4 regions of the Rubrivivax sp. JA1055 genome follow, and region 4 is predicted to be linked to each of the others. Evidence: predicted binding sites of a transcription regulator. Region 4 holds the regulator's gene; each other region holds the start of a gene.
The links. Region 4 encodes sigma-54, which starts transcription at its own class of promoters, with help from an activator protein. Its sites were predicted from a motif close to TGGCANGNAANCTGCTTT; they were not measured.

Region 1: the regulator sigma-54 is predicted to act here: its motif matches at 1,846-1,863, upstream of nifB (nitrogenase cofactor biosynthesis protein NifB).
Region 2: the regulator sigma-54 is predicted to act here: its motif matches at 1,596-1,613, upstream of LOC65_RS05930 (PEP-CTERM sorting domain-containing protein).
Region 3: the regulator sigma-54 is predicted to act here: its motif matches at 1,484-1,501, upstream of glnA (type I glutamate--ammonia ligase).

Annotation. Positions count from the first base shown of each region.
Region 1 is NZ_JAJKFP010000001.1:556,662-559,848, reverse strand. It holds gene LOC65_RS02400 (iron-sulfur cluster assembly accessory protein) at 1-25, opposite strand, end outside; gene LOC65_RS02395 (4Fe-4S binding protein) at 28-222, opposite strand; gene nifB (nitrogenase cofactor biosynthesis protein NifB) at 241-1,815, opposite strand; gene LOC65_RS02385 (DNA gyrase inhibitor YacG) at 1,956-2,156, opposite strand; gene zapD (cell division protein ZapD) at 2,179-2,934, opposite strand; gene coaE (dephospho-CoA kinase) at 2,959-3,187, opposite strand, start outside.
Region 2 is NZ_JAJKFP010000003.1:62,724-65,910, reverse strand. It holds gene LOC65_RS05935 (GMC oxidoreductase) at 1-1,478, shown strand, start outside; gene LOC65_RS05930 (PEP-CTERM sorting domain-containing protein) at 1,668-2,699, shown strand; gene LOC65_RS05925 (TIGR03013 family XrtA/PEP-CTERM system glycosyltransferase) at 3,160-3,187, shown strand, end outside.
Region 3 is NZ_JAJKFP010000002.1:183,397-186,583, forward strand. It holds gene LOC65_RS03980 (EI24 domain-containing protein) at 1-574, shown strand, start outside; gene LOC65_RS03985 (molybdopterin-binding protein) at 571-1,365, shown strand; gene glnA (type I glutamate--ammonia ligase) at 1,588-3,003, shown strand; gene LOC65_RS03995 (hypothetical protein) at 3,103-3,187, shown strand, end outside.
Region 4 is NZ_JAJKFP010000005.1:191,249-194,435, forward strand. It holds gene lptA (lipopolysaccharide transport periplasmic protein LptA) at 1-158, shown strand, start outside; gene lptB (LPS export ABC transporter ATP-binding protein) at 158-916, shown strand; gene LOC65_RS07600 (RNA polymerase factor sigma-54) at 927-2,429, shown strand; gene LOC65_RS07605 (class I SAM-dependent RNA methyltransferase) at 2,656-3,187, shown strand, end outside.

The DNA.
Region 1 (3,187 bases), on a different contig from region 4:
TGACGACGACGTTCGCCGCGCCCATCGTCAGACCTTCTTGATGCAGTTGTCGACCGGGCAGACGGCGATGCACTGCGGGGCGTCGAAGTGGCCTTCGCACTCGGTGCACTTGGCCGGGTCGATGATGAAGCTGCCGCCCTTTTCGCGGATGGCGTTGTTCGGGCATTCGGCTTCGCAGGCCGAGCAGCCGGAGCACATGGAGGCGATGATCTTAAGGGCCATGAGGTTCTCCTCGGGGGGTCAGGCGGCCGCGGTGCCGGTGAAGGCGCCTTGGCGGATGCGCGCGTCGCCGCGCGCCTGGTGGACGACGGCGCCGCTGGCGATGCGTTCGCGGTAGTCGGCGAACCAGGCCAGCGCGGCCTTCTCGATGAACTCGTGGGCGTAGCGGTCCACCGGCTCGATGCCGGCGGCCTTCAGTTCGTCACGCGGGCAGGCGCCGATCTTGGCGACCAGCACCGCGTGGCAGTCGGCCAGCGCCTGGACGATGGACGGCAGCTGCTCGTCCTCGCCGTAGCCGCCCTGGCAGTACAGGTCGACGCGGCGGTGGCCGACGAAGGTCGCGGCACCGGCGCCGACCTCGTAGATCTGGAACTCGGTGGCGTGGCCGAAGTGCTGGTTGACCCGGCCCTGGCTCTCGCTGGCCACGGCGACCAGCACCTTCAGCCCGTCGTCGGCGAGGCGTGCGTCGAAAGCCTCGGCCAGCGCGTCGACCTTGGCCTGGTGCTGGGCCTGGCGCTGCAGCTCGACCTGCTGCTGGTAGGCGCGGCGCTTGTCCAGGTCGTAGACGACGGCCAGGTCCTCGATCTTCTCGAGCGTGAACTCGTCGCTGCGGTCCTCGCCGAGCATGCCGACGGCGTCGGCGCGGCACTGGCGGCAGTGGCGCATCAGGTTGGCGCCGCCGGCGCAGGCGTCCTGCACGGCCTTCAGCTCCTGCGCCGTCGGGCCGCGCTGGCCGTTGAGGCCGTAGAAGGTGCCGTGCTCGGCCTCCGAGATCAGCGGCATGATGTTGTGCAGGAAGGCGCCGCGTGCCTTGACGGCCTTGTTCACCTCGATCAGGTGCGCGTCGTTGACGCCCGGGATCAGCACCGAGTTCACCTTCACCAGCACGCCGCGTGCGGTGAGCATCTCCAGGCCCAGCATCTGCCGCTCGTGCAGGATGCGCGCCGCTTCCAGGCCGGTGACGCGGCGGTGGTCATGGAAGATCCAGGGATAGATCTTCTCGCCCACGGCCGGGTCGACCATGTTGATCGTGATCGTGACGTGGTCGACGTTGTACTTGACGATCTCGTCGACCCAGTCGGGCAGCGCCAGGCCGTTGGTCGACAGGCAGAGCTTGATGTCCGGCGCGTGCTGCTGCAGCAGGCGCATGGTCTCGAAGGTCTTCTGCGGATTGGCCAGCGAGTCGCCGGGGCCGGCGATGCCCAGCACCGTCATCTGCGGGATCGCGCTGGCCACCGCCAGCACCTTCTTCACCGCCTGCTCGGGCGTCAGCTTCTGGCTGACGACGCCGGGGCGGCTCTCGTTGCTGCAGTCGTACTTGCGGTTGCAGTAGTGGCACTGGATGTTGCAGGCCGGGGCGACCGCGACGTGCATGCGCGCGAAGTGGTGGTGCGCTTCCTCGGAGTAGCAGGGATGGTTCTTGACCTTCTCCCAGATCTCCGCCGGCATGTCTTCGGGGCCGGCCGAGGAGCCGCAGCCGGACTTGCCGGCACCGCCGCTGCTGCTGCAGCCGCCAGCACTGGCGGGCGCGGCGTCGCCGAGGGCGGGCCGGCTGCGGCGCAGGTCACCGATCGAGATGAAGGCTGTGTGGCTCATGGCTGGCCCGTCGGTTGAGGACGAGCCCGCACTGCGAGAGCCGTGCCATGCCTCGATCCCTTATGGATCAAGGACTTGCGGAAGGTGTCGGGCGTCGGCCGGCTGTGCTCTTCGCGACAAAGCCGACAGCGGCCGGGGCGTTATTGGCGTGTTGGCGGGCTCGGCGTGTCTTCGCCGGCGTCGGGCGGCGCCTCGGCGGCGACGCGGTAGCTCTCGCTGGCCCAGGCCCCCAGGTCCAGGCTGCGGCAGCGTTCGCTGCAGAACGGGCGCCAGCGGTTCTGCGGCGAATACGGCGTCGGCGTCTTGCAGGCCGGGCAGGGGACGAGGCGGGCAGCGGTCACGGGGAAACGAAGGGGAGACAGGTCAGGCGCAGAGCGTCAGCTCGAAGTCGCGGTCTTCGGCGGCCAGGCGCAGCCGGCCGTCGGCGTCGGGGCGCATCAGGCGCACGCCGACCATCAGCCGGTGGCCGGTCATCTCGGGCACCAGGCCGTCGGCGGCGTCCAGGCGCACGCGCATCAGCTGGTAGGTGCGCCCGGCCGGCAGGCTCTGCTGGTACTGGCCGCCGGCGGCGACGACCCGCTGGGCCACGCCGCTGTCGCGCAGCAGCCCCAGCAGCACCTGCAGCGCCTCGGCCAGCGGCGACAGGGTCGCGATCCAGCCCATCAGGTCGGCGCGGCGCCTGGCCGGGTCGAGCTGCTGCCAGGCGTAGTACGAGGGCAGGTCGAACTCGCAGGTGCCGCCGGGGATGCCGATGCGGCTGCGGATGCCCATCAGCCAGTCGTTGCCCTGCAGCGCCTGGCCGGCCTTGCCCTGGAGCTGGTTGAGGCCGCTGAAGGCGGTGTCGATGCGGCCGACGATCTGGTCGAGCGCGGCCTCGGAGATGTGCGGGTTGCCGCGGTAGGACTGCAGCTGGGCGCGGTGGCGCTCCAGCTCCTTCAGCAGGTCGCTCTTCAGATCGGCGCGCGAGGCGACGTCCATGATCTCGAAGATCGTCGCCAGCGCGAAGTGGTGGTCCACCGGCGCGTCGCGTGCGACGAGCTGCCCGAGCCGGTCGAACAGGTGCTCGAGCCGCAGCATCGTGCGGATGCCCTCGTTGAACGGGTACTCGTACAGGACCAAAGTCGGCGCTCTTCGGGGGAATGCTCAGTGAGGACCATTGTTCCACAGCGCCCACAGCGCCCGGACCTCGGCGGCCAGTTCCCCGGGGGTGATCCCGTCATTGAAGATCACCGCGTCGGCGATGCGCCGGCGCGTGGCGCGGCTCGCCTGCTGGGCGATGACGCGGCGCACGGCGTCATCGCTCCAGCCCGAGCGCCGTGTCACGCGCTCGACCTGGGTGGCTTCGCGGCAGTCGACGACGAGGATGCGCTGG
Region 2 (3,187 bases), on a different contig from region 4:
ACAACGCGCTGCTGGGCGAGTACCCGGAGCTCGCCGCCGGCCGCGACGGCCGCGCGCTCGGGCCGGGCGACGCCGCGCTGGCGGCACGCGGCGGGCGCTGCGCCGACCGCATCGTCGACCGCAGCGCCCGCCGCGAGCGCGAGTTCACGCCGTTCATCGGCCACGGGCCGGGCGGCTCGAGCGCGCTGTACGGCATGGCGATGGAGCGCTTCACGCCGGAGGATTTCGAGCCCGGCCGCTTCGCCGCCGGCGCCGTCGACGCCGCGGTCGTCGAACGCTGGCCGGTGTCGCACGCCGAGCTGCTGCCGTTCTACGAGCAGGCCGAGACGCTGTACGGGGTGCGCGGCGACGCCGACCCGCTGGCCGCGCACGCGCCGCGGCTGCCGGCGCCGCCGCCGCTGTCGGCGGCCGGCAGCGAGTTCGCCGACTTCCTGCGCGCGCGCGGCCTGCATCCGTACCGCCTGCCCAGCGCCTGCGAGTACCGGCCGGGCTGCGGGTCCTGCCAGAGCTTTCTCTGCCGCCACGGCTGCAAGCGTGACGCCGAGAGCGCCTGCCTCGTGCCGGCCGTGCGCGATCACGGCGCGACGCTGCTCGCCGGCTGCCGGGTGCTGGAGCTGCTGGCCGACGGGCGCCGCGCCGGCGGCCTGCGCTGCACCTGGCGCGGCCGCCCGCTGACGCTGCGCGGCCGGCGCGTGATCCTGGCCGCCGGGGCGCTGCAGTCGCCGCTGATCCTGCTGCGCTCGGCCGGCGGCGCCGGGCTGGGCAACGGGTCGGGGCTGCTCGGGCGCTGCCTGATGCGCCACCTGATCGACGTCTACCTGGTGCGCCCGCGGGCGGCGGACGAGCCCTTCGACAACCGGCGCAAGGAGCTGGCCTGCAACGACTTCTACGTCGACGGCGGCGCCAAGCTCGGCACGCTGCAGTCCTTCGGCCGCCTGCCCCCGGCGCCGATGCTGCTGGGCTCGCTGGCCTCGGACCTGCGCGCCACGCCCTGGGCCGCCGCCGCCGGGCTGCTGGAACTGGCGCGGCCGCTGATGCTGCCGCTGCTGCGCGACCTCAGCGAAGGCTGGATGACGCTGGCGACGATCGCCGAGGACCTGCCCTACGCCGACAACCGCGTCGCCTGCCACCCGGACGGGCCGCAGCGCGTGCTGCTGGAGTACCGGCTGCGCCCCGAGGCCCACGAGCGCATGGGAACGCTGCGCGCGCACCTGCGACGCACGCTGCAGGGCCGGCGCTGGCGCCGCCTGGACCAGGTGGCGAACAACCAGCGCATCGCCCACGTCTGCGGCACCTGCCGCTTCGGCGACGACCCGCGGCACAGCGTGCTCGACCGCGACAACCGGGTCCACGAGCTCGACAACGTCTACGTCGTCGACAGTTCCTTCTTCCCGTCCAGCGGCGGCACCAACCCGAGCCTGACGATCGCGGCCAACGCGCTGCGGGTGGCCGGGCGGCTGCTGGCGACGGGCGGCTGAGCCCGGCCTCCGACCCCGGCAGGCCGCCTCCAGCCCTGTCGGAAAGCCTTACACAGGTCACCGGACAGAGGCCATGAAATGCCACTTTTCCCTTTCATGACAGCCACTTGGAGAAAGTGGCACAGCCGTTGCTTTGTTGGCTCAGCGGGCACGTGCCCAGTACAGCAACGAATCCTGAGAGGAGTCCGAATGCGCAAGAGCATCCTGGGTGCACTGATCGGTAGTGCCTTCGCCCTCGCCGGCCCCGCCCACGCCGGCCTCGTTCTCGACCTGGACGGCGCCGGTGGCCTGGCCCCGGTCGAAGTCACGGCGCTGGACTGGTCGCAGACCAGCTTCCTGGCCCAGGGCGCGAACAACGCCATCGTCAACTTCGCCACCCAGAACGGCGGGTCGACGGAGTTCCAGGTCTACACGCACGCCAAGCTGACCGGCTACACGCTGGCCAACGGCGGCAGCTCGGGCACGCTGCCCCCGGGCTTCGGCGAGATCACGCTGGTCGCCGGGTACACCGAGCGGGTCACGGGCGTTGGCACTGATTCGGCGACGTTCCGCACCACCGGCGCAGGCTGGCTGGAGATCTACTACAGCGCGCCGAGCGGCACCAACGCCACGGACCTGACCGGCAACGGCTTCAACGACGGCCGCCTGATCGGCAAGCTGACGGGCGTGACGGTCAACGCGCTCGGCCAATTCACCATCGACACAACTTCGGGCATTGCCCTGCTGGATGGCTTCGACGGCAACCAGTACGGGACGCAGCAAACGGTGACGGGCGTGGGTTCGCAGGGCGCGCTGCGCGCGGGCACCACCGGCATCACGCTTGACCCGACCTTCTTCCTGACGACGCTGACCGGGTTCACGATCAATTTCGCGAACATCTCGATCGGCCTGCCGTACACCTCGGTCAACCCGTCGGACTGCTTCAACACGACGCAGAACGGCGCGGCGGTCGGAAGCACCGGTCACGTGTCGACCTGCGACAACGTGCACGTGAACGGCACCTACGCCGCCAACGGTGGCTCGGGCGGTTACACCCCGGTGGTCGGCGCCGTGAACGGCGGCAACGACGACAACGGCCGTCCGCTCGGCCCTGACTTCATCGCCCAGACCGACTTCAACTCGGCGGTCACCGGCGACGTTCCGGAACCGGGCACGCTGGCCCTGGTCGGCCTGGCTCTCGGCACCGCCGGCTTCGCGGCCTCGCGCCGTCGCCGCGGCTGAGACCTGCCGCCGGCACGCATCGGGGGGCTTCGGCCCCCCGTTTCTTTTGGTGCGTCGCACCGACACGCCCGGATACACGAGGTGACGGCGACCACGATCGTGGGGGTGCCGTCGTCCCCGGACCCGCGGCCACGGGCCCGGGCCCGGCGAGCCAGACCGGACGCCCGGCGCCGCGGCGCCGGGCGTCCCCAGCCACTGAAGCGGCAACTGGCGCCATGCCGACGTGCCACAGCCTCGCGTTTTCATGACGCAAGTCGCATTCTTTGCGGCTTCAGCGCGCTAAGCGCCCCGATCCCGTGAGCCGGGGGTGCCGCTGCCCGGGGGCCTTCCCTACAGTGCCTGAAAGCAGGTCACGCCTGCTTGCAACAAGCATCAAACGGCCGGGGACGATCACCTCCAGGCTCTCCACCGCCTGCTGGTCCCAGCGGCCATCGCCACGGAAGCTCACCCGGTAGCGACCATGATCCGCATCTTCAACCACTACGTGC
Region 3 (3,187 bases), on a different contig from region 4:
GCTGCTGGTGGCGCTGCTGGTGACGCCGGCGATCGTCGACCTGGTCGCGGCGCGGCGTTTCCCGGCGCTGGAGCGCCGCCGCGGCGGGCGCTGGTGGCAGGGGCTGGGCTGGTCGCTGTGGGCGACGCTGGTCGCCGTCGTCGCGCTGCTGGCGAGCCTGCCGCTGTGGCTGCTGCCGCCGCTGGCGCTGGTGCTGCCGCCGCTGATCTGGGGCTGGCTGACCTACCGCGTCTACACCTTCGACGTGCTGGCCGCGCACGCCGACGCCGACGAGCGCCGCCGCATCATGGCCGGGCAGCGCTGGCCGCTGCTGGCCATCGGCGTCGTCTGCGGCTACCTCGGCGCGGCGCCGACGCTGCTGTGGGCGGTCAGCGCCGCGACGCTGATCCTGGCGCCGGTGCTGATCGTCGCCTCGGTCTGGCTGTACACGCTGGTGTTCGCGTTCGCGTCGGCCTGGTTCGCGCACTTCGCGCTCGACGCGCTGGACCGGCTGCGGCGCGAGTCCGCCGCCCTCGACCTGCCGGTGGCCGAGCCGCCGGTGCCCGTCAACCCCGCCCCGCTGCCACCGCCATGAACATCGGCACCGTCATCATCGGCGACGAGATCCTCTCGGGAAAACGCCGCGACCAGCACCTGGCCAGGCTGATCGAGATGCTGGCCGCACGCGGCCTGGCGCTCGCCTGGGCGCGCTACGTCGGCGACGACCGCGCGCGCATCAGCGAGACGCTGGCCCAGGCTTTCGCCAGCGGCGACCTGGTGTTCTCGTTCGGCGGCATCGGCGCGACGCCCGACGACCACACGCGCCAGGCCGCCGCCGACGCGCTCGGCGTGCCGCTGTCGCTGCACCCCGACGCGCGCGACCTGATCCTCGCGCGCATCCGCGAGATGGCCGCCGAGCAGGGCGAGCCCTACGAGCCCGACCGCCCCGACAACGCCCGCCGGCTGAACATGGGCGTGTTCCCGGCCGGTGCGGCGATCATTCCCAATCCGTACAACAAGATTCCCGGCTTCTCGGTCGGCCACGTGCACTTCGTGCCCGGCTTCCCGGTGATGGCCTGGCCGATGGTCGAGTCGGTGCTCGACGGGCGTTATGCCCATCTGCACCAGGATGTGGCGCTGCGCGAGCGTTCGGTGCTCGTCTTCGGGTCGATGGAGTCGACGCTGACGCCGCTGATGGAAGAGATCGAGACCCGCTTCGCGCCGGTCAAGGTCTTCAGCCTGCCGAGCGTCGACCACCCTCTGCACGGGCGCCACATCGAGCTGGGCGTCAAGGGCCGCGGCGAGATCGTCGACGCCGCCTTCGAGGCCCTGCGCGCCGGCGCCGTGGCCCATGGTGCACGCCTTGGCGACGAAATGGTGCGTTGATGCACCAAGGTGCGCACCTTGTTGGTGCGCTCAGCGATTCCGTGGCGGTGCACCGTCGGTGACCCCGTCGTGGCGCGCCCCTCGGCCTGCTTCAGGCCTGCGCCGGCCCCCTGGTGGCTGGCACACCTTCTGCTACATTGGTGCGCGCCTTTCGGGGTAAGTACCGAGAGGTCGCCCCGATCAGACCAAACCCTTTCCACGAGCCCCCGCTAGGAGATCTGAATGGCAAAGACCGTTGCCGACGTGATGAAGCTGGTGAAGGAGAACGAAGTCAAGTTCGTCGACTTCCGCTTCACCGACACCCGCGGCAAGGAACAGCACGTCTCGGTGCCCGTTTCCGCTTTCGACGAAGACAAGTTCACCGCCGGTCATGCCTTCGACGGCTCCTCGATCGCCGGCTGGAAGGGCATCGAAGCGTCCGACATGCTGCTGATGCCCGATCCCAGCAGCGCCAACATCGACCCGTTCTACGAAGAGCCGACGCTGATCCTGACCTGCGACGTGCTCGAGCCGGGTGACGGCAAGCCCTACGACCGCGACCCGCGTTCGCTGGCCAAGCGTGCCGAGGCCTACCTGAAGAGCAGCGGCCTGGGCGACACCGCCTTCTTCGGTCCGGAACCCGAGTTCTTCATCTTCGACCAGGTCCACTGGCACGTCGGCATGGACGGCAGCCACGTGAAGATCACGTCGGAAGAAGCCCCGTGGTCGACGAGCAAGGAGCTCGACGGCGGCAACATGGGCCACCGTCCGGCGGTCAAGGGCGGCTACTTCCCGGTGCCCCCGGTCGACAGCTTCCAGGACATGCGCTCGGAGATGTGCCTGATCCTCGAGTCGCTGGGCATCCCGGTCGAAGTCCACCACCACGAAGTGGCGGCCCCGGGCCAGAACGAGATCGGCACCAAGTTCAGCACGCTCGTCGAGAGCGCCGACTGGCTGCAGCTGCAGAAGTACGTGATCCACAACGTCGCGCACGCCTACGGCAAGACCGCGACCTTCATGCCCAAGCCCGTCGTCGGCGACAACGGCTCCGGCATGCACGTGCACCAGTCGGTCTGGAAGGACGGCAAGAACCTGTTCGCCGGCGACGGCTACGGCGGCCTGTCCGAGTTCGCGCTGTACTACATCGGCGGCATCATCAAGCATGCCCGTGCGCTGAACGCGATCACGAACCCGGGCACCAACAGCTACAAGCGTCTGGTGCCGGGCTTCGAAGCGCCGGTCAAGCTGGCCTACTCGGCCCGCAACCGCTCGGCCTCGATCCGCATCCCGTTCGTCAGCAACCCGAAGGGCCGCCGCATCGAAGCGCGTTTCCCGGATCCGCTGATGAACCCGTACCTGGGCTTCGCCGCGCTGCTGATGGCCGGCCTGGACGGCGTCGAGAACAAGATCCACCCGGGCGAAGCCGCCACCAAGGATCTGTACCACCTGCCGCCGGAAGAGGACGCGAAGATCCCGACCGTCTGCCACAGCCTCGACCAGGCCCTCGAGTACCTCGACAAGGACCGCGCCTTCCTGACCAAGGGCGGCGTGTTCACCGATTCGTACATCGACGCCTACATCGACCTGAAGATGCAGGAAGTCACGCGCTTCCGCATGACGACCCATCCGGTCGAGTTCGACATGTACTACAGCATCTAAAGTCCGGCGGCGCTCGCGCGTCACGGTCTGCGGAAGGGACGGCTTGCCGTCCCTTCTTCGTTTGGGCGCGCCACAATCCATCGCACGGAGGTAATGCCCATGTTCCGTCGGCCAGGTGCCGGCCTCGCGCTGCTGCTGACGTCGGCGGCCGCGTTCGCGCAAGGCGACAGCGGCCCCGTCTACC
Region 4 (3,187 bases):
CCTTCAGCGTCGCCGGCGGCGAGACGACCCGTGCCAACCCGAGCGGTCGCGTGCGCGCGGTGCTGAGCCCGCGCAGCGACAAGGCGGCCACGCCGCCGGCCGCGCCGGCCTCGGCCGCGCCGCTGGCGCCGGCGCGCTCGCTCGGGGGCCAGCGCTGATGGAAACCGCCGTCGCGGGCAGCCGGCTCGAAGCCGAGAACCTGCAGAAGAGCTACGGCCAGCGGCGCGTCGTCAAGGACGTGCACCTGTCGGTGGCCGCCGGCGAGGTCGTCGGCCTGCTCGGCCCCAACGGCGCCGGCAAGACCACCACCTTCTACATGGTCGTCGGCTTGGTGCGTGCCGACGCCGGCCAGATCCGCATCGACGGCCGCCCGGTCGAGCGCCTGCCGATCCACCAGCGATCGCGCCTGGGGCTGTCGTACCTGCCGCAGGAAGCGTCGATCTTCCGCAAGCTGACCGTCGAGGAGAACATCCGCGCCGTGCTCGAGCTGCAGCAGGGCCCGGACGGCCGGCCGCTGAAGCCGGCGCAGATCCAGGAGCTGCTGGACAAGCTGCTGCACGACCTGTCGATCGAGAAGCTGCGCGACTCGCCGGCGCCGGCGCTGTCCGGCGGCGAGCGCCGCCGCGTCGAGATCGCCCGGTCGCTGGCCACGCAGCCGCGTTTCATCCTGCTCGACGAGCCCTTTGCCGGCGTCGACCCGATCGCCGTCATCGAGATCCAGCGCATCATCGCCTTCCTCAAGTCGCGCGGCATCGGGGTGCTGATCACCGACCACAACGTGCGCGAGACGCTGGGCATCTGCGACCGCGCCTACATCATCAGCGAGGGCAGCGTGCTCACCGAAGGCACGCCGCAGGCGATCGTCGAGAACGCCGAGGTGCGCAAGGTCTACCTCGGCGAGCATTTCAAGATGTGACGCGCGGCCGATGAAGCCCTCCCTCCAAGTCCGCCTGTCGCAGCATCTGGCGCTGACGCCGCAGCTGCAGCAGTCGATCCGGCTGCTGCAGCTGTCGACGCTGGAGCGGCACCAGGAAGTCGAGCAGATGCTCGAGCAGAACCCGTTCCTGGAGATGGACGAGGACGCGGCGACACCGTTCGACGCGCCGGCCGAACGTGCCACCGTCGACCGCGTCGCCGAGCGTGACGACGGCGACGGTGCCGCCGAGCCGGCACCGGCCGAGGTCGACGCCGCCGAGTTCGGCACCACCGAACGCGACGACTGGGAGAACGGCACCGAGCGCGACGACTTCGACGGCATCCGCGAGACCCCGGCCGCGGCAGCGCCCGAAGGCGACGACGACCTCGACCCGCAGGAGCGCCGCGCCAGCGCCGGCACGCTGCAGGACCACCTGCGGCGCCAGATCGCCGGCATGCGGCTGTCGGCCGAGGACGCTGCGGCACTGCACGTGCTGATCGAGTCGCTGGACGACGACGGCTACCTCGCCGACCCGCTGGAGGACATCGCCGCGCGCCTGGCCGACATGCTGGACCTGGACGACGAGGAGCAGCGCGAGGCCCTGGCCGACCGCCTGCAGTGCGCGCTGCGCTGGCTGCAGAGCCTGGAGCCGACCGGCGTCGGCGCACGTTCGCTGTCCGAGTGCCTGGTGCTGCAACTGCGCACGACGCCGCGCTGCGAGGCGCGCGAGGTCGCGATCCGCATCTGCGAGCACTCGCTGGAGCTGCTGGCGCGGCGCGACGTGAAGAAGCTGACCGCCGCCACCGGCGCCGGCGAGGACCTGCTGCGCCAGGCGCAGGCACTGATCGTCGCCTGCGAGCCCAAGCCGGGGCGGCCGTTCGCGCCGGCCGAGTCGAACATCATCGTGCCCGACGTCATCGTCCAGAAGTCGGGGCGCGGCTTCAAGGTGCTGCTGAACCCGGACGTGATGCCCAAGCTGCGCATCAACGACCTCTACGCCCAGGCGATCCGCGGCCAGCGCAACGGCGCCGGCGGGCTGTCGTCGCGGCTGCAGGAGGCGCGCTGGTTCATGAAGAACATCCAGCAGCGTTTCGACACCATCCTGCGTGTGTCCAAGGCCATCGTCGAGCGCCAGAAGGGTTTCTTCACCCACGGCGCGATCGCGATGAAGCCGCTGGTGCTGCGCGAGATCGCCGACGAGCTGGGCCTGCACGAGAGCACGATCTCGCGCGTGACGACGGCCAAGTACATGGCCACGCCGCAGGGCACCTTCGAGCTGAAGTACTTCTTCGGCAGCTCGCTGAACACCGAGGCCGGCGGCAACGCGTCGAGCACCGCTGTGAGGGCGCTGATCCAGCAGCTCGTCTCGGCCGAGGACGCCAGCAAGCCGCTGTCGGACAGCCAGCTGTCGCAGATGCTCGAGGAGCAGGGCATCCAGGTCGCGCGCCGCACCGTCGCCAAGTACCGCGAGGCGCTGAAGATCGCGCCGGCCTCGCTGCGCCGGGCGATCTGACGCGACCACAGCCCAGGGTCAGGTCCCGCAGGACCTGACCCCGTCCTCCGCCGCGACGCGCCGCCGCCGCAGCTGAGGCAGCCCGGGCAGCCCGGGGTCAGGTCTTGCGAGACCTGACCCCGTCCTCCCGTCCTCCTGACCCCGTCCTCCGCGTCCTCCGCCACAACGCGCCGCCGCCGCCGCAGCTGGACTACAGTCCAGCGCTTTCGTCCGTCGCGCCGCCGTCATGACCGTCTCCCTGTTCCTTCCCTGCGCCGGTGGCGTCGAGCCGCTGCTGGCCGACGAGGCCGCCCGCATCACCGGCTGCCGCACCGAGGCCGTGCGCGGCGGCGTCTTCGTCGACGGCGACGCCCGCGCCGCGATGGCGCTGAACCTGGAAAGCCGGCTCGCCCAGCGTGTGCTGTGGCCGCTGATCGACGGCCCCTACCGCGACGAGCACGAGCTCTACGAACTCGCGCGCCGCGTGCGCTGGGACGACTGGATCACGCCGCGCCAGACGCTGCGTGTCGACGTCGCGGCGCAGCGTTCGCCGCTGAAGAGCCTGAACTTCGCGACGCTGCGCGTGAAGGACGCCGTCTGCGACCAGCTGCGCGAAACGAGCGGCGAACGCCCCAGCGTCGACACCCGCCACCCCGACCTGTCGCTGCAGCTGTACGTCGGCCCCGAGCACGCGACGCTGTACGCCGACACCTCGGGCGAGGCGCTGTTCAAGCGCGGCTGGCGCGACGAACGCGCCGGTGGCGTCAAGGGCGAGGCGC